3 regions of the Pseudomonas sp. P39-UII1 genome follow, and region 1 is predicted to be linked to each of the others. Evidence: predicted binding sites of a transcription regulator. Region 1 holds the regulator's gene; each other region holds the start of a gene.
The links. Region 1 encodes FliA, which starts transcription of late flagellar genes. Its sites were predicted from a motif close to CTAAAGTTTNNNNNNNNNNNGCCGNTAA; they were not measured.

Region 1 (5,756 bases):
CATTCGGGACAACCTCGACCTGCAGCCCAGCGCCTACCGCCTGACGCTGATGGGCGTGATCCTGGCTGAGGCCGAGATCTACCCGGACCGGGAGCTGGCGATCAACCCAGGCCAGGTGTTTGGCACCCTCAACGGCATCGCTGCACGTGACCCGGCGTTCGGCCTGGAAGCGGTGTGGATCGACATCGGTCAGCGTGCCCAGGCGCAGTCGCTGGGCTATACCGTGGTCGATGCCAGCACTGTGGTCGCCACGCACCTCAACCAGATCCTGCAGAAGCACTGTCACGAGCTGATCGGCCACGAAGAGGTTCAGCAATTGCTGCAGGTGCTGTCCAAGGCATCGCCTAAACTTGCTGAAGAGCTGGTGCCGGGTGTCATTTCCTTGTCGGGGCTGCTCAAGGTCCTGCAAGCGTTGCTTGCCGAGCAAGTGCCGGTGCGCGACATCCGCAGCATTGCCGAGGCTATCGCTAACAATGCCGGCAAGAGTCAAGATACCGCCGCGCTGGTGGCGGCAGTGCGCGTCGGATTGTGTCGCGCCATCGTGCAAAGCATTGTCGGCGTTGAGTCCGAGCTGCCTGTGATCACCCTTGAGCCAAGGTTGGAACAGATTTTGCTCAATAGTCTGCAAAGGGCCGGGCAAGGTCAGGAAGACGGTGTTCTTCTTGAACCGAGCATGGCCGAAAAGCTGCAGCGTTCGCTGATCGAAGCCGCCCAGCGCCAGGAGATGCAAGGCCAACCGGCCATCCTCCTGGTCGCAGGCCCGATCCGCGCCATGCTGTCGCGCTTCGGTCGCCTGGCTGTACCGAATTTGCATGTTCTGGCGTATCAGGAAATACCGGATAACAAGCAAGTCACCATCGTTGCCACCGTGGGCCCCAACGGCTGAGGTAGTGGGTTATGCAAGTTAAGCGTTTTTTCGCCGCCGATATGCGTCAGGCCATGAAGCTGGTTCGTGATGAGCTGGGCTCCGACGCCGCCATCATCGGTAACCGCCGCATCGCCGGCGGTGTCGAGCTGACGGCCGCGCTGGACTACAAGCTGTCCGCCCTGGCCCCGCGCGTGCCCAACCCCGAGCTCGAACAAGAGCTGCGCAAGACCCAGACTCGCATCGCCACTGCCCAGGCCGAACTGGACAACCGCAGCGAGGCCAGTGAAGGCGACCGCCAATTGTTTGCCGGGCAATCGCTGACCGCCTCGGAGCCATTGATCGAGCCGCACGTGGAGGCGCCGGCCGCTGCTGCTGCCGCTGCCCCGGCCCCGGTCGACCCGCGCCTGTTCGACGCCATGCGCTCTGAACTGTCGGGCCTGCGCGAACTGCTCGAAGTGCAGCTCGGCTCACTGGCCTGGAACCAGCTGCAAGGCAGCAAGCCGGCACAGGCCAACCTCTGGCGCCGGCTGCAGCGCATCGGCCTGTCCGGGCCGATTGCCCGCGAACTGCTCGAGCTCACCGCCGAGATCGAAGAGCCGCGCCAGGCCTGGCGCATGTTGCTGGCGCACCTTGCACGGATGATCGAAGTGCCCGAGATCGAGCCGATCGAAGAGGGTGGTGTGATCGCCATGGTCGGCCCCGCCGGCATGGGCAAGACCACCACACTGGCCAAGCTGGCGGCGCGTTATGTGCTCAAGTATGGCCCGCAGAACCTGGCCCTGGTGAGCATGGACAGCTTCCGCATCGGCGCGCAGGAACAGCTCAAGACCCTGGGCCGCATCCTCAATGTGCCGGTGACCTATGTCGACCCGGGCCAGTCGCTGGCCCAGGCGCTCGAGCCGCTGCTGCGCAAGCGCGTGGTGCTGATCGATACCGCAGGCCTTCAGGCCAGCGACCCGGCCCTGCGCATGCAACTGGAAAGCCTGGCCAGCCGAGGCATTGCCTCGAAGAACTACCTCGTGCTGGCCACCACCAGCCAGAAACAGGTGCTGACCGCGGCCTACCACAGCTACAAACGCTGCGGCCTGGCCGGTTGCATCCTGAGTAAACTTGATGAAACGGCAAGCCTCGGCGATGTGCTGAGCCTGGCCATCAGTCATGAACTGCCCGTGGCCTATCTCACCGATGGCCCGCGCATTCCTGACGACCTTCACCTGCCGCGGGCGCACCAGTTGGTGACGCGGGCGGTGAATGTGCAGTTGCAGGACGAGCCCAGCGAAGAGGCCATGGCCGATATGTTCGCTGATCTCTATCACAACCCACGACGAGCGGGTTGATGATGAAGCGTTTGCAAAATACCTACACCAAGGGGGCTGCAGTAATCCCCCTCGTGTGGCTTGGGTCCAAGCGAGACAAGGTAAACAACGAACATGGGTAGCATGCATCCCGTACAGGTGATCGCCGTAACCGGTGGTAAAGGTGGCGTCGGCAAGACTAACGTTTCAGTGAACCTGTCCCTGGCGCTGGCTGAGCTCGGCCGCCGGGTCATGCTGCTGGACGCTGACCTGGGCCTGGCCAATGTCGACGTGTTGCTGGGCCTGACCCCGAAACGCACCCTGGCCGATGTCATCGAAGGGCGCTGCGAGCTTCGCGATGTGCTGTTGCAGGGGCCGGGCGGTGTGCGCATCGTGCCGGCCGCCTCCGGCACCCAGAGCATGGTGCACCTGGCCCCGGCCCAGCATGCCGGGCTGATCCAGGCATTCAGCGAAGTCGGCGACAACCTTGATGTGCTGGTGATCGACACCGCGGCAGGCATTGGCGATTCGGTGGTCAGCTTCGTCCGCGCGGCGCAGGAAGTGCTGCTGGTGGTGTGTGACGAGCCGACCTCGATCACCGACGCCTACGCGTTGATCAAACTGCTCAACCGCGACTATGGAATGAACCGTTTCCGCGTGCTGGCCAACATGGCGCAAAGCCCGCAGGAAGGGCGCAACCTGTTCGCCAAGTTGACCAAGGTCACCGACCGTTTCCTTGACGTCGCCCTGCAGTATGTCGGCGCCGTGCCGTACGACGAGTGCGTGCGCAAGGCGGTGCAGAAGCAGCGGGCAGTCTATGAGGCGTTCCCGCGTTCCAAGTGCGCGCTGGCCTTCAAGGCGATTGCGCAGAAGGTCGATAGCTGGCCATTGCCGGCCAACCCGCGCGGGCACCTGGAGTTCTTCGTCGAGCGCCTGGTGCAACCCACCAGTGCAGGGCCAGTGCTATGAGTGCGAGCGGTTTCAAGATGTACAGCAAGGCGTCCAAGGACGCCCAGTACGAACTGATCGAACGCTACGCCCCGCTGGTCAAGCGCATTGCCTATCACCTGCTGGCGCGTTTGCCGGCCAACGTGCAGGTCGAAGACCTGATCCAGGCCGGCATGATCGGTTTGCTGGAAGTCGCCAACAAGTACGACGCCAGCAAGGGCGCCAGCTTCGAGACCTACGCCGGTATCCGCATCCGCGGGGCGATGCTCGATGAGGTGCGCAAGGGTGATTGGGCACCGCGTTCGGTGCACCGCAACACCCGCATGGTCAGCGACGCGATGCGCGCCGTGGAATCCAGAACCGGCCGCGACGCTAAAGATCATGAAGTTGCTGCCGAACTCCAGTTGAGTCTCGATGATTACTACGGGATTTTGAACGATACCTTGGGTAGCCGCCTGTTCAGTTTCGACGACCTGTTGCAGGACGGCGAGCATGAAGGGTTGCACGAGGACGGCGCCAGTGGCCAGGTCGAGCCGTCGCGCGACCTGGAAGACGAGCGCTTCCAGGCTGCCCTGACCGATGCCATCGCCAACCTGCCCGAGCGGGAGCGGCTGGTCCTGGCGCTGTACTACGACGAAGAGCTGAACCTCAAGGAAATCGGTGAGGTCCTGGGCGTCAGCGAGTCGCGTGTCAGCCAGCTGCACAGCCAGTGCGCCGCGCGCCTGCGCAGCCGCCTGGGGGAATGGCGGGCGCGCTGAGCCCGGGGTCGTTGCAGTCGTTTTCACGTTGTACCGAATTGATTGAATGCGCGCTCGGGGCCGAGCGCGTTTGAGACTGCTTGGAGGTCTAATTGAACAAAGACATGAAAATCCTCATCGTTGACGACTTTTCGACGATGCGGCGGATCATCAAGAACCTGCTGCGTGATCTGGGCTTCACCAATACCGACGAAGCCGATGACGGCACCACGGCGCTGCCGATGCTGCAGGCCGGGCATTACGACTTCCTGGTGACCGACTGGAACATGCCTGGCATGTCCGGCATCGACCTGCTGCGCAAGGTGCGCGCGGACGAGCGCCTGAAGGCCATGCCAGTGCTGATGGTGACTGCCGAAGCCAAGCGCGACCAGATCATCGAAGCGGCCCAGGCCGGGGTGAATGGTTACGTGGTCAAGCCGTTCACCGCTCAGGTGCTCAAAGAAAAGATCGAGAAGATCTTCGAACGCGTCAACGGCTGAGTCCGGTCAGGGGGCGCCATGGAATCAACACAAACGTCTTTGGGGGAGTTCGAATCGACCCTGAAGAAGCATGCCCAGGAGTTGGTCGAAAGCCTGGAGCGGGGACGGTTCGGCGAGGCGGTGCAGCTGATTCATCAGCTCAACCAGACCCGCGACCGTGGCCTGTACCAGGAAGTCGGCAAGCTGACCCGCGAGCTGCACAGCGCGATCGTCAGCTTCCAGATCGACCCGCACATGCCGCAGGCCGAGGAAGTTTCGCAGATTACCGACGCCACCGAGCGTTTGTCCTATGTGGTCAAGCTCACCGAAGGGGCTGCCAACCGCACCATGGACCTGGTGGAGGAAAGCACGCCTGTGCTGGGAGACCTGGCCGTTGAGGCGCAGAGCCTGAGCGTCGACTGGCAGCGCTTCATGCGCCGCGAGGTCGCCGCGCCGGAATTCCGTGAGCTGGTCAAACGCGTCGACAGTTTCCTGACGCACAGCGCCGAAGGTAACCGCAAGGTCGCTGGCCACCTTAATGACATTCTGCTCGCCCAGGACTATCAGGACCTGACCGGGCAGGTGATCAAGCGCGTGACTGCGCTGGTGACCGAAGTCGAAAGCAATCTGCTCAAGCTCGTGCTGATGGCCAGTCAGGTCGACCGTTTTGCCGGTATCGAACATGACCACCAACAGCTGCGTGCTGAAAAAGATCAAGAAAAATATCCGGCTCGGGGTGAAGGTCCGCAGATTCATGCCGATAAGCGTGAAGACGTCGTGTCCGGTCAGGACGATGTCGATGATCTGCTGTCCAGCCTGGGTTTTTAAGGAGCACCTTTGATGAGCTTCGGCGCCGATGAAGAAATCCTTCAGGATTTCCTGGTAGAAGCCGGCGAAATACTTGAGCAACTGTCCGAGCAACTGGTCGAGCTGGAAAGCCGGCCCGACGATGCCGACCTGCTCAATGCCATTTTTCGCGGTTTCCACACTGTAAAAGGGGGCGCCGGCTTCCTCCAGCTCAACGAGCTGGTGGAGTGCTGCCATATCGCCGAGAACGTATTCGACATCCTGCGCAAGGGTGAGCGCCGGGTTGACGCTGAACTGATGGACGTGGTGCTCGAAGCACTGGACACGGTCAACAGCATGTTCGGCCAGGTGCGCGAACGCAGCGAAGTGACCCCGGCCACGCCCGAGTTGCTGGCAGCCCTGGCGCGGCTCGCTGAGCCGGGCAGTGCCCAGGCCGCTGCGCCGGTGGTGGAGGCTGCACCTGTGCAGGCGGAGCCTGCCGCCGAGGCGGATATTACCGATACCGAATTCGAACAGCTGCTCGACTCGCTTGACGCCGTCAAGGCCGAAGCCGCCGCTGCCGAACAGCAGCTGCAGGGCGAAACCCTGACCGGCGCCGGCGATGAGATCACCGACGCCGAGT
Region 2 (5,756 bases), on a different contig from region 1:
CATGGTCTGGCATGACCACCCAGGCCAGGGATCGGCAAAGTCCATCGAGCTCGGTTTGCCTCAGTTGATGGATCACGCAGCGGGCTAACTGGAAGTGGGTGAAGATGCGTTTGCGCTCGTGAGTGACGGTGGTCAGCAAATAGAGCCTGCCAGGCTGAGACAAGCGGCCACGGCGCAGTAGGTGGGATTGGGCACGGTCCATGTGTTGCTCCCTTTGAAGACTCAGGGAAACACTAGGTCAGCTGGTGTCAGTTCGAGGTGCGCAATGGTTGCTGGATATTGGGTGGCAGGGCCGGCCCATTCGCGGGGCAAGCCCGCTCCCACAGGTATTGCACTGCACCTGAGGGCAGTGGAATACCTGTGGGAGCGGGCTTGCCCCGCGAATGGGCCGCAAAGCGGCCCCATCCATGTCAGGTGCGGAAGCGAGCCACCAGCCCATTCAAGTCCACAGCGAGACGCGACAATTCAGCGCTCGCCGCGCTGGTCTGATGCGCCCCGGTCGCGCTCTGCACCGACAGGTCATTGATGTTCACGAGGTTGCGGTCAACCTCCCGCGCCACTTGGGCCTGCTCTTCCGCCGCGCTGGCGATTACCAGGTTACGTTCGTTGATTTGCGCGACCGCACCGGCAATGGTGTCCAGCGCCATGCCGGCACCTTTGGCGATGTTCAGCGTCGACTCGGCGCGTTCGGTGCTGGTGCGCATCGATTCAACCGCCTCTTCGGTACCGCCCTGGATGCTGCCGATCATCCGCTCGATTTCGCTGGTCGACTGCTGGGTGCGGTGCGCCAGGGCGCGCACCTCGTCCGCCACCACGGCAAAGCCACGGCCCGCTTCACCGGCCCGGGCTGCCTCGATCGCGGCGTTGAGTGCCAGCAGGTTGGTCTGGTCAGCAAGGCCACGGATCACATCCAGTACTTTGCCGATGTCGCGCGATTGTTCGGCCAGGTGGGTGATCAGTTTGGCGGTGGATTGCACATCGCCGCTCATGCGCTCGATGGCACTTACGGTTTCCAGCACCAGGTCACGGCCGTCGCCGGTCGAGCGGCTGGCTTCGCTGGAGGCTTCCGAGGTGCTTACAGCGTTACGCGCCACTTCTTCGACGGCGCTGGTCATTTCGGTAACCGCTGTGGCGGCCTGCTCGATCTCGTTGTTCTGCTGCTGCAGGCCACGCGCGCTTTCGTCGGTAACGGCGTTCAGCTCTTCGGCAGCCGACGCCAGCTGGGTGGCGGAGCCAGCGATCAGTTGCAGGGTGTCGCGCAATTTGTCCTGCATGCGCGCCATCGCGCGCAGCAGGCGCGCGGCCTCATCGGTGCCTTCGGCGCGGATGGTATGGGTCAGGTCACCGTCGGCAATCTGCTCGGCAGCCTGCAAGGCTTCGTCGATGGGTTTGACGATGCTGCGGGTCAGCAGCAACGCGCAGACGAAGGTCAGCACGGCCGCGGCAATCAGCAGGCCGATCACCAGGGCGAAGGCCGCGGCGTACTGGCTGGCGGCGGTTTCGTTGGTGGCGCGGGTCTGGTCGGTGTTGATCCGCACCAGGGTGTCCATGACCTTGTTGATCTGCTCGGAGTTGGCCAGCAGGTCGCGGTTGAGCAGGTCACGCAGTTCGTCGGTGCGGTTGGCCTGGCTCAGGGTGCGCATGCGCGACTCCAGCTGGCGGTACTGGTTGAGCAGTTCGCTGTACTGGTCGAAGGCGGCCTGTTCGTCGGCCGCGCCGATCATCGGCAGGTAAGCCTGGCGGGCGCGGTCGATCTGGGCGTTGCGCTGGTCCAGCAGGTTGAGGGTGTCGCGCTGGGTTTCCGGCTCGCGGTTGAGCAGCAGGCGGTAGGAAAGCGTGCGCATGCGCAGGTTGAGCGAGGTCAGCTCATCGAGGGTCTTGATGCTGGGTACGCTGATGTTCTCGATGGCGACGCCCGCCTGGCGGATGTTGCCCATCTGCATCAGCGAGAAAATACCAAGGCCGAGCATGAGCAGGCCGATCAAGGCGAAGCCTAGCAATGCGCGCGGGGCGATGTTCATGTTGCGTAGAGACATGGGGGGAGGAATCCAGGCAAGGGAGGAAGGCGCAGTCCGTGCGACAGAATATGACTTGCCTGGCTATCGGTCGTGACCGGCCAGTCTTGAGCGTGAGCGCGCAAATAGGTGAGCCAGCTATCTATTTACCTGACCGGCGGTTGACCCAGGCCGGAACAAGGGGCCGGATACCCTGTCAATCTTCGGGCTAAGAAACCTTGTGAATCCGTTATTTAATGGCGATGGCTCGCGCTTTTCTTTATCGTGTGCGCCCTTTGCAACAACCTGAGATATACCCATGCTGGAAGCTTCCCTGAATCAAATCGAGCAACTGGTCAGCGACCTGATGCAGAAAAACGCTCAACTCACCGAGCAGAACACTACCCTCGGCCAGGAACTGGCCCAGGCCAAAGAAGAAAACGAAACCCTGCAACTGTCGCTGATGGAGCAGGAAGAAAAGAACGGCGCCACCGCCGCGCGTATCCAGGCGCTGGTTGAGCGCGCCAGTGCAGGTGTCGTCAACGCATGAGCCTGCACGCGCAGCCGGTCAATGTCGTGTCGATCCTTGGCAGCGACTATTCGATCAAGGCGCCCGAAGGCCAGGAAGAAACCCTGGCACAGGCGGTGCGGATGTTGAACACCGCTCTGGCCGAGACCAAGCGTTCGTACCCGACCCTGATCGGTGACAAGCTGCTGGTGCTGGCTGCGCTGAACCTGTGCTCCAAGCAGGTTGAGCTGCAGAAGGAGCATCAGCAGACGCTTGCGCGCACCCAGGCGCAGATCGACGCCACGGTGGACGCAATTGTTCGGACCATGGCCGAACAGTAAAAGCACGAGAGCTGGGTGAATACCCTGTGGGCTTGTCCCGCGACGCAGGCACCGCGCTGGATGGCACGGGCTTCGCCCGTGTTCGCGGGACAAGCCCGCTCCCACAGGGTCCGTACTCTTGTCCTGGATCACTGGAATAACTGCATACGTAAGTGTATACACTTCCCCCAAAACAATAATTGGCGGGGAGCAGGGGCATGCGTATCTGGCGTCGGAGTATCCAGTGGCAGTTGATCGCGAGCATGGGCGCGGCCCTGCTGGCCAGCATTCTGGTAGTAGTCGTTATCTTCACGGTGGCACTCAACCGCCTGACCGACCGCTACCTGGTCGACACGGCGCTGCCGGCCAGCATTGAAGCCATCCGCAACGATATCGAGCGCATGCTCGGCCAGCCGCTGGTGGCGGCGGCGGATATCGCCGGCAACACGCTGCTGCGTGATTGGCTGGCAGCCGGTGAAGACCCTGTCCAAGCGCCACGCTTTGTCGAGTACCTGCAAGCTGCCAAGCAGCGCAACCATGCCTTCACCACCTTGTTTGTCTCAACCGAAACCGGCCATTACTACAACGAGAATGGCCTGGACCGTACCCTCAGCCGCGAGAACCCCAAGGACAAGTGGTTTTACGGCTACATCGACGGCGGCGCCGAGCGCCTGATCAATATCGACATCGACGGTGCCACGGGTGAACTGGCGCTGTTCATCGACTATCGGGTGGAAAAGGACGGCAAGCTGGTCGGCGTGGCCGGCATGGGCCTGCGCATGACCGAGCTGTCGCAGCTGATTCACGACTTCAGCTTTGGCGAGCATGGCAAGGTATTCCTGGTGCGTAACGATGGCCTGATCCAGGTGCACCCGGACGCTGCTTTCAGCGGCAAGCGCCAGCTCGCCGAGCAGCTCGGCACGGACGCTGCCAAGGCTGTGATGACCGGCGGCGAAGGCCTGCGCAACAGCCGTTTCAGCCGTGACGGCGAACGTTACCTGGCACTCGGCCTGCCCCTGCGCGACCTCAACTGGACGCTGGTGGCCGAGGTGCCGGAGTCGGAAATCTACGCACAAATGCATCAGGCGGTATGGCTGACCAGCTTGATCGGTGGCGCCGTGGCACTGGTGTCGCTGCTGCTGGTGGTGCTGCTGGCGCGGGGATTGGTGCGGCCTGTGCGGCGCGTTACCGCTGCGCTGGTGCAGATTGGCAGTGGCGCAGGCGACCTCAGCCACCGCCTGGACGATTCGCGCGAGGACGAACTGGGTGACCTGGCCCGGGGCTTCAACCGCTTTCTCGACAGCCAGCGCAGCCTGATTGGCGAGGTGTTGCAGACTTCCGAACGGCTGCATCGGGCGGTTGAGCAGGTAACCCAGGTAGTGGACAACACGGCCGAGCGCTCCGGGCGGCAGCAGGAAATGACCGAAATGGTTGCCACTGCCGTACACGAAATGGGCCTGACCGTGCAGGACATTGCCCGCAATGCCGGTGATGCGGCGCAGGCCTCGCAGGCGGCGCGCGACGAAGCCCTGCAGGCGCGTGAGGTGGTGCGGCGTTCGATTCAGGGCATCGAGGGCATGTCGGGCGACATCGGCAAGGCGGCCGATGCAGTCAGCCAGTTGGCCGACGAAGTCGCCTCTATCGATGAGGTTCTGGCGGTTATTCGCAGCATTTCCGAACAGACCAACTTGCTGGCGCTGAACGCTGCCATCGAGGCTGCGCGGGCAGGGGAAATGGGACGCGGGTTTGCTGTGGTGGCCGACGAAGTGCGCACGCTGGCGCGGCGCACGCAGTTGTCCACCGACGAAGTGCAACAGATGATCCAGCGCCTGAAGCAGGGCGCGGGTTCGGCGGTGAGCTCGATGCAGGCGGGGCAGCAGGCGACCGGCAGTGGGGTGGAATCGAGCCAGCGTACCGGGGCGTCGCTGGGCGCGATTACCGACCAGGTGGAACACATCAGCGACATGAACCATCAGGTGGCCACGGCGACCGAAGAGCAGTCGGCGGTGACTGAAGAGATCAACCGCACGGTGCAGGGCATTTCCGACCTGGCGCGGGAGACGGCGGCAGAGGTGCAGGGCTGCCGCGAGGAGTGCCAGGCGTTGCGCGGGTTGGCTGATGACCTGGCGCGGCAGATGGATGGGTTCAGGCTTTAGTGGGTAAAGATGTAAGTAGAGCCCAAGGAACGGGTAGGTCGTCAGGCGACCTACCTGTTGAAGAACTTCATGCTTTAACGCTTCACGTGACTAAACGGGCACCGCGTTAATCATCAAGAAGGTACCAACCTCTGGCCAGATGTCCACGATGCGTCCAGTCACCTTGTAGGTCTCATTGCCCTGTGGAAAGGTGTCCCCCTCATACAGGTACCTGCACATTGTTCGCGTCGGTTCATCCGGTATGCGGTTGTTAAGATAGACCAAAAGGGAGTTTGTAGCCGCCTCCTCTTTCAGCTCAGCAGAAACCCGCTTTGCGGGAATAGTGTAGTCGACAGTCAGTTTTATTTGACCACTGTTCAGAGTTGAAAAGCGGCGGTTGCGAAACGTCTTACCGTCATCGATTGAATTCAGAACCAAGTCTTTAACGGTGGCTGCTGGAATGGGTACTTCCGCATTGCCGATGACCACGGCCACGTCGAATGCGTCACCGTTCAGATTTGTCATGTCGGACTCCATTTTCAGTTGGGAATTTGTAAACCGACACAATTGTTGTACGTGGGCACTGTGCTGAAAACTAGCAAAATTACTAGTTTTGCAGTGGGATATCGGCCTATTGACTCAGATGGGCAAACTGGCCATCACCTGTGAGGGCAACCCTGCGCGGACTGCCCTCGGGTACCCTAATCAGTCGCCAAGAATGGCGCGGATATCCGCCGCCAGCTCGCGCACCCGCTCTTCTTCGGTATCCCAGGAACACATGAACCGCGCACCCCCGCTG
Region 3 (5,756 bases), on a different contig from region 1:
CGCCGCGTGCGATGCGCGCCGCCACGGCCAGCGTCTGGCGCAGCGGCTGGGTGATCTGCTGAGTGATCAGCCAACCGGCCAGCACCCCGACCACCAGGGCCAGCAAGGCCACGCTGGTCAACAGTGAGCGGGCAGCCAGGGCTTCGCTGTCGCGCTGTTCGATCTTCCTTTCACCCAGCTCCAGGCTGACCGCCCGAAGCTCGTTGCCCTTCTGCTCCATGTCGTCTTGCAGTTGCTCCACACCCAGCGCGGTGCGCCGGTATTGATCGAGGCTAGCGCGGTATTTGCCCAGCTCCACGCCTGGCTGCTCCGTCAGGCTGCGCGGCAGGCCCAAAGGGCCAATGCTTTTGAGCAGTTGGCCGAGGCTGGCTTCGGCGGCGTCCAGCGCGGTATCGCCCACTTTGGCGAAATCGCCCAGCGGCGAGAACGTGTACGCCGGTACCAGGCTCTGCTGATTGGCGCCGTCGACATGTCGGCTGAGCGTGTCCATCAGCCCCAGTACGCCGTTCTGCTGGCTGTCGGCGGGCATCTGCAGCAGGGCTTGGGTTTGCAGTTCGTCGATCACTTCGTTGAGCTTCAGTTCCTGCGCCTGCATGGCTGCTCGCAGGGTGCGCCGGCTTTCGACGCCGCGCTGCAGGGCGCTGAAATCGTCGTGCAGGCGCTGCAGCACTTGCAGCTTCTGGCTCAGCATCTGGCGCGATTCATCGACGCTGCTGCGTTGCTGCAGCGCCGTCAGCATGCCATCCAGTTGCTGCAGGATACTGGCGATCTTCGCCTTGCTGGTGTCATCGGCCAGCACCCGGTAGGTGATGCGCTCGGCGCGCAGATCCTTGACCAGGTCGTTGATCCGGCCTATTTCGCTGAGCTGTTCCGAGCGGGTGATGGCACCGTCCAGGGCGCGCCAGCCGCTGACGGTGGTGGCCAGGGTAAGCAGCAGGACCACGGCGAAGCCCAGGGCGAGCTTGGCGCCGACACTGATGTTGCCGAGCCTGCGGTTGAGGTAGCCGAACATGGCAAGTCTCCGTCCAGTTGAGTAGGGGAGCCATGCCAGCACTTTGCTGGCATGACACACCTGCCCATCGGCGGAGAGCCCGTAGGACTTGACCTGAGAATCAGGTAGGAAATTTCAGCCTGATTCGTAGGACATTACTAGTAGCCGTGCCGTTAGAGCCGGAAGCGCCCGACCAGGCCCTGCAGGTGCGTGCCCAGGCGCGCCAGTTCGACACTGGAACTGGCCGTCTCTTCACTGGCCGCCGAGGTCTGGTCGGAGATATCCCGCACGTTCATCACGCTGCGGTTGATCTCTTCGGCGGTGGCGCTTTGCTGCTCGGCTGCCGTGGCGATCTGCTGGTTCATTGCCTGGATCGACGACACGGTACGGGTGATGGTTTCCAGCGAGCCGCCCGCACGGCGGGTAAGCTCGACGCTGCTGTCGGTGAGCTGGCGGCTGGCGTCCATGACGCTGGCAACCCGCTGGGTGCCGCTTTGCAGGCCGGCAATCAGCTCTTCGATTTCCTCGGTGGACTGCTGCGTGCGTTGCGCCAGGCTGCGCACTTCATCGGCCACCACGGCAAAGCCACGGCCAGCCTCGCCGGCGCGGGCCGCTTCGATGGCCGCGTTGAGGGCCAGCAAGTTGGTCTGCTGGGCAACCGACTTGATCACGTCGAGCACGCTGCCAATCTTGTCGCTCTCGGCTTTGAGCTGGTTCATCGCTTCGCTGGAATTCACCACCTCGCTGGCCAGGCGCTCGATCTGCGCAACGGCCTCGCTGACCACGCGATCGCCTTCACGCGCCTGTTGGTCGGCCATCAGCGCCGCTTCCGAGGCCTGCTCGGCGTTGCGCGCCACTTCGTGCACGGTGGCGGCCATTTCGTTCATGGCGGTCGCTACCTGATCGGTTTCGACCTTCTGGTTGTTGACCCCGGCGCTGGTCTGCTCGGTCACAGCCGACAGCTCTTCGGCGGCGCTGGCGATCTGGGTGACGCCGTCGCCGATGCCGCCGATCAGTTCGCGCAGGCCTTGGGTCATGCGCTGCATGCTGGCCTGCAACTGGCCCAGCTCGTCGCGGCGGGTGCTGACCAGGTCCTGGCGCAGGTCGCCGTTGGCCACGCGTTCGGCGGCGGCCAGGGTCTGGCGCAGCGGGATGATGATCTGCCGGGTGATTGCCCATGCGGCGAGCAAGCCCAGCACCATGGCGAAGGCGGTGGCTGCGCCCAGCATGACTTTGGCCCGGTGGCTGCCGGCGTCACGCACTTCGGTTTGCGAAAGGGTCATCGCCTGGCTGGTTTGCAACAGCACCGAGCCCTGATCGGCCATGTGCTGCAGGGCCAGCTCGCTGGCATTCTGGGCGTCGCCGAACTGGCGTACCGCATCGCGGTAAGCGGCCAAGGCGGTGGCGGAGTCATCGAGGCTGGCGGCATAGTCGGCTGGGAGCTTGCCCGGCAGCGCCTTGAGCTCGGCGAGGGCTTGGTCGATCGCCTTAAGCGCGGTCTGCTGGAAGTCGGCATTACCGCTGTAGGTGTAGCCACGCACCTGGAAGCGCGCCTGCTGAACCAGGGCATTGACCTCGACGGCAGCCTGGTACTGGTTGATATCGCCGCCCTGCAGCAGGCGCTGCTGCACACGGCCGATCAGCTCGACCGCCTTGTCGGCGGTGTCGCCCAGCATGGCGCGGCTCGTGTCACGGCGCTGACCGGCCTGCTTCAGGTCGGTGAGGGCCTGCTGATAGATGCGCACGGCCTCGCGCTGCTGCTCCAGGCGCTGGCGGTCTGCGGGCTGTTCGATCTCCCCGAGCATCCGCTGCACCTGGTGATCGAGGTTGGCCAGCGCCTGATCCAATTCGCCCAACGTGGCGGCGTCGCGTTGACGTTGGTAATGCTGGCGAGCGATGCGCAGTTCCTGGGTGTATTGCTGGATCACCGAAATATTGCCCAGCTTGTCGCCCCGGTCGATGATGCTGTCCATGCCCTTCCAGCCCGTGAAGGTAATGGCCAGGGTGAGCAGGAGCACCAAGCCGAAGCCCAGCCCCAATTTTCGATTGACGCTTATATTCCCCAGCGATTGGGAAAACCTTTGGTACATGTTCGACCCCCCGGCAACGTGGCAGCACGGAATTATTGTTGTGTTGCCAGAGCATCGGCCTAGGTCGGGGAAACTTGATGGGTGGAAAATGCTGACTTGGCTGTCAGAAAATTCGCGATAACAACGCCGTGACGGCCGTTTCCACGCGCAGAATGCGTTCACCCAGCTGCACCGGCGCCAGACCTGCCTTGCCCAGCAGTTCGACTTCGTAGGGGATCCAGCCACCTTCCGGGCCAATCGCCAACGTTACCGGCCCTTCGACTGCGCGCGGGCAGGCAGGGTAGGGGCCCGGGTGGCCGACCAGGCCGAGGGTCCCATCGGCGATGGCGGGCAGGCGGTCTTCGACGAACGGTTTGAAGCGTTTCTCGATGATTACCTCGGGCAGCACCGTGTCGCGGGCCTGTTCCAGGCCCAGAATCAAGTTCTCGCGGATGCTCTCGGGGGTTAGAAAGGGCGTCTGCCAGAAGCTTTTCTCGACTTTGTAACTGTTGACCAGCACCAACCGCTGTACGCCCAGGGTGGCGACGGTCTGGAACAGCCGGCGCAGCATCTTTGGTCGCGGCACGGCCAGCACCAGGGTCAGCGGCAGTTTGGCGGGCGGCGGCTGGTTGAAGCCGACTTCAAGTTCGGCTTCGTGCTGCTCCAGGCGCACCACCGTGGCGTTGCCCATCAGGCCGTTGATACGGCCCACGCGCAGGCTGTCGCCCACCGCCACACGGTGGATTTCCAGCATGTGGGTAAAGCGCCGATCGGCAAGGACGACACGGTCGGCCGAGACGAAGTCGGCCTCTTCAAGAAGCAACAGGTTCACGGTTGGGTCGCTGGCGGCTGGTCGTTGTGGTCGTTCGCCGCTTCATCATCGCGGTGGCTGCGCTTGCGGATCAGGCTGCCACACAGCACACCGATTTCGAACAGCAGCCACATGGGCACGGCGAGCAGGGTCTGCGAGAAGATGTCTGGCGGGGTGAGGATCATGCCGACCACGAAGCAGCCGATGATCACGTAGGGGCGGATTTTCTTCAGGTATTGCACATCGACCACGCCGATCCACACCAGCAGCACCACCGCCACCGGTATTTCGAAGGCGACGCCGAAGGCGAAGAACAGGGTCATGACGAAATCGAGGTAGTTGGCGATGTCGGTCATCATCGCCACGCCTGCCGGTGTGGCAGCGGCGAAGAATTTGAACATCAGCGGGAACACCAGGAAGTAGGCGAAAGCCATGCCGGCGTAAAACAGGAAGATGCTCGATACCAGCAGCGGAATGGCGATGCGTTTTTCGTGGCGGTACAGCCCCGGGGCGATAAAGCCCCAGATCTGCTGCAGGATGAACGGGATGGCCAGGAACAGCGAGACGATCATGGTCAGCTTGAACGGCGTCAGGAACGGCGAGGCCACATCGGTGGCGATCATCGTTGCGTTGGCTGGCAAGTGGTCGCGCAGGGGCGCCGAGACCAGGGTGTAGATCTGCTGGGCGAAAGAGAACAGCCCGGCAAAGATCAGGAAGATCGCGGCGACGCAGCGCAACAGGCGCGTGCGCAGTTCGGTCAGGTGCGAGACCAGCGGCATGGGCTGGTCGTCTTGCGGTTTTTCGCTCATGGGGCTCGCGGCGGTTGAGGCTGTTCGGGCTGCTCGGGCGCAGTGGCCGGCGCTACAGGTGCTACCGGCGCTGGCGTTGGCGTGGCGGCAGGCTGCTCGGTAACCGCAGCGGCTGGCGGCGGGGCTGGCGGCGTCAGCGGGTTGAGGATGCGCTTGGCTTCCTGTTCCATCTGCAGGATGTGCTCATTGTGCAACTGACGGCGGATGTCGTCGGCGCCGATTTCGCGCTCGACCTCCATCTTGATGGCGTTGAAGCTGCGCTTGAGCCGGCCGACCCACAGCCCCGCAGTACGCGCGGCGCCAGGCAGGCGTTCAGGGCCGAGCACCAACAGCGCTACCAGGCCGACGAGCAGCAACTCGCTGAAGCTGATGCCGAACATGGCTCAGTCTTTCCGCTGCGGCTCTTGGACCGGCTGGGCCTGGCCCTCGATGGTGTGGCCCTGCGGCTGCGGCTGCGGCTGCTGCGGCGCGGCGGCGTGCGGCTGAGTGGTGTGTACCGGTGGAATCGGCTGGGCTGGCGGCGGGGTCTGCTCGGCCGGCTTGGTCTCTTCGTCGTTCATGGCTTTACGGAAGCCCTTGATCGATTCGCCCAGGTCTCCACCCAGGTTTTTCAGCTTCTTGGTGCCGAACACCAGCACGACGACGACCAGCAGGACGATCCAGTGTTTCCAGTCAAAAATACCCATGGTGCTCTCCTAGAATGCTATTCGGTCAGGCCGAGGGCTGGCGCGCGGCTTTTTCATCGTGCCCGGAGAGGCCGAAACGGCGCTCCAGTTCATCGAGCACGGCTTGTGGATGCTGGCCCAGTGCGCTGAGCATGACCAGGCTATGAAACCACAGGTCGGCGGTTTCATAGATGACATCGCTGTAATCCTTGCTGGCCTCGGCGTCCTTGGCAGCAATGATGGTTTCGACGGACTCTTCGCCAAGTTTCTCGAGGATCTTGTTCAGGCCCTTGTGGTACAGGCTGGCCACATAGGAGCTGTCGGGTGCCGCATGCTTGCGTTCTTCGAGCACTTCGGCCAGGCGGTTGAGGGTATCGCTCATGTCAGTGTCCTGCGCTGTAGATGGCATCC

Region 2: ABEH27_RS10820 (methyl-accepting chemotaxis protein) is a predicted target of FliA. The motif match lies at 2,100-2,127, and genes of this name have one in related genera.
Region 3: ABEH27_RS13610 (methyl-accepting chemotaxis protein) is a predicted target of FliA. The motif match lies at 3,133-3,160, and genes of this name have one in related genera.

The regions. Positions count from the first base shown of each region.
Region 1 covers NZ_JBDFPP010000008.1:137,134-142,889, forward strand. The annotation lists gene flhA (flagellar biosynthesis protein FlhA) at 1-886, shown strand, start outside; gene flhF (flagellar biosynthesis protein FlhF) at 898-2,205, shown strand; gene fleN (flagellar synthesis regulator FleN) at 2,299-3,132, shown strand; gene fliA (RNA polymerase sigma factor FliA) at 3,129-3,869, shown strand; gene ABEH27_RS13140 (chemotaxis response regulator CheY) at 3,974-4,348, shown strand; gene ABEH27_RS13145 (protein phosphatase CheZ) at 4,367-5,155, shown strand; gene ABEH27_RS13150 (chemotaxis protein CheA) at 5,168-5,756, shown strand, end outside.
Region 2 covers NZ_JBDFPP010000006.1:114,669-120,424, forward strand. The annotation lists gene ABEH27_RS10815 (transposase) at 1-202, opposite strand, end outside; gene ABEH27_RS10820 (methyl-accepting chemotaxis protein) at 411-2,036, opposite strand; gene ABEH27_RS10825 (hypothetical protein) at 2,314-2,544, shown strand; gene ABEH27_RS10830 (cell division protein ZapA) at 2,541-2,843, shown strand; gene mcpH (methyl-accepting chemotaxis protein McpH) at 3,041-4,978, shown strand; gene ABEH27_RS10840 (hypothetical protein) at 5,069-5,482, opposite strand; gene ABEH27_RS10845 (low specificity L-threonine aldolase) at 5,663-5,756, opposite strand, start outside.
Region 3 covers NZ_JBDFPP010000009.1:22,412-28,167, reverse strand. The annotation lists gene ABEH27_RS13615 (methyl-accepting chemotaxis protein) at 1-1,012, opposite strand, end outside; gene ABEH27_RS13610 (methyl-accepting chemotaxis protein) at 1,165-3,081, opposite strand; gene ABEH27_RS13605 (16S rRNA (uracil(1498)-N(3))-methyltransferase) at 3,185-3,892, opposite strand; gene tatC (twin-arginine translocase subunit TatC) at 3,889-4,680, opposite strand; gene tatB (Sec-independent protein translocase protein TatB) at 4,677-5,060, opposite strand; gene ABEH27_RS13590 (twin-arginine translocase TatA/TatE family subunit) at 5,064-5,366, opposite strand; gene ABEH27_RS13585 (phosphoribosyl-ATP diphosphatase) at 5,392-5,727, opposite strand; gene hisI (phosphoribosyl-AMP cyclohydrolase) at 5,729-5,756, opposite strand, start outside.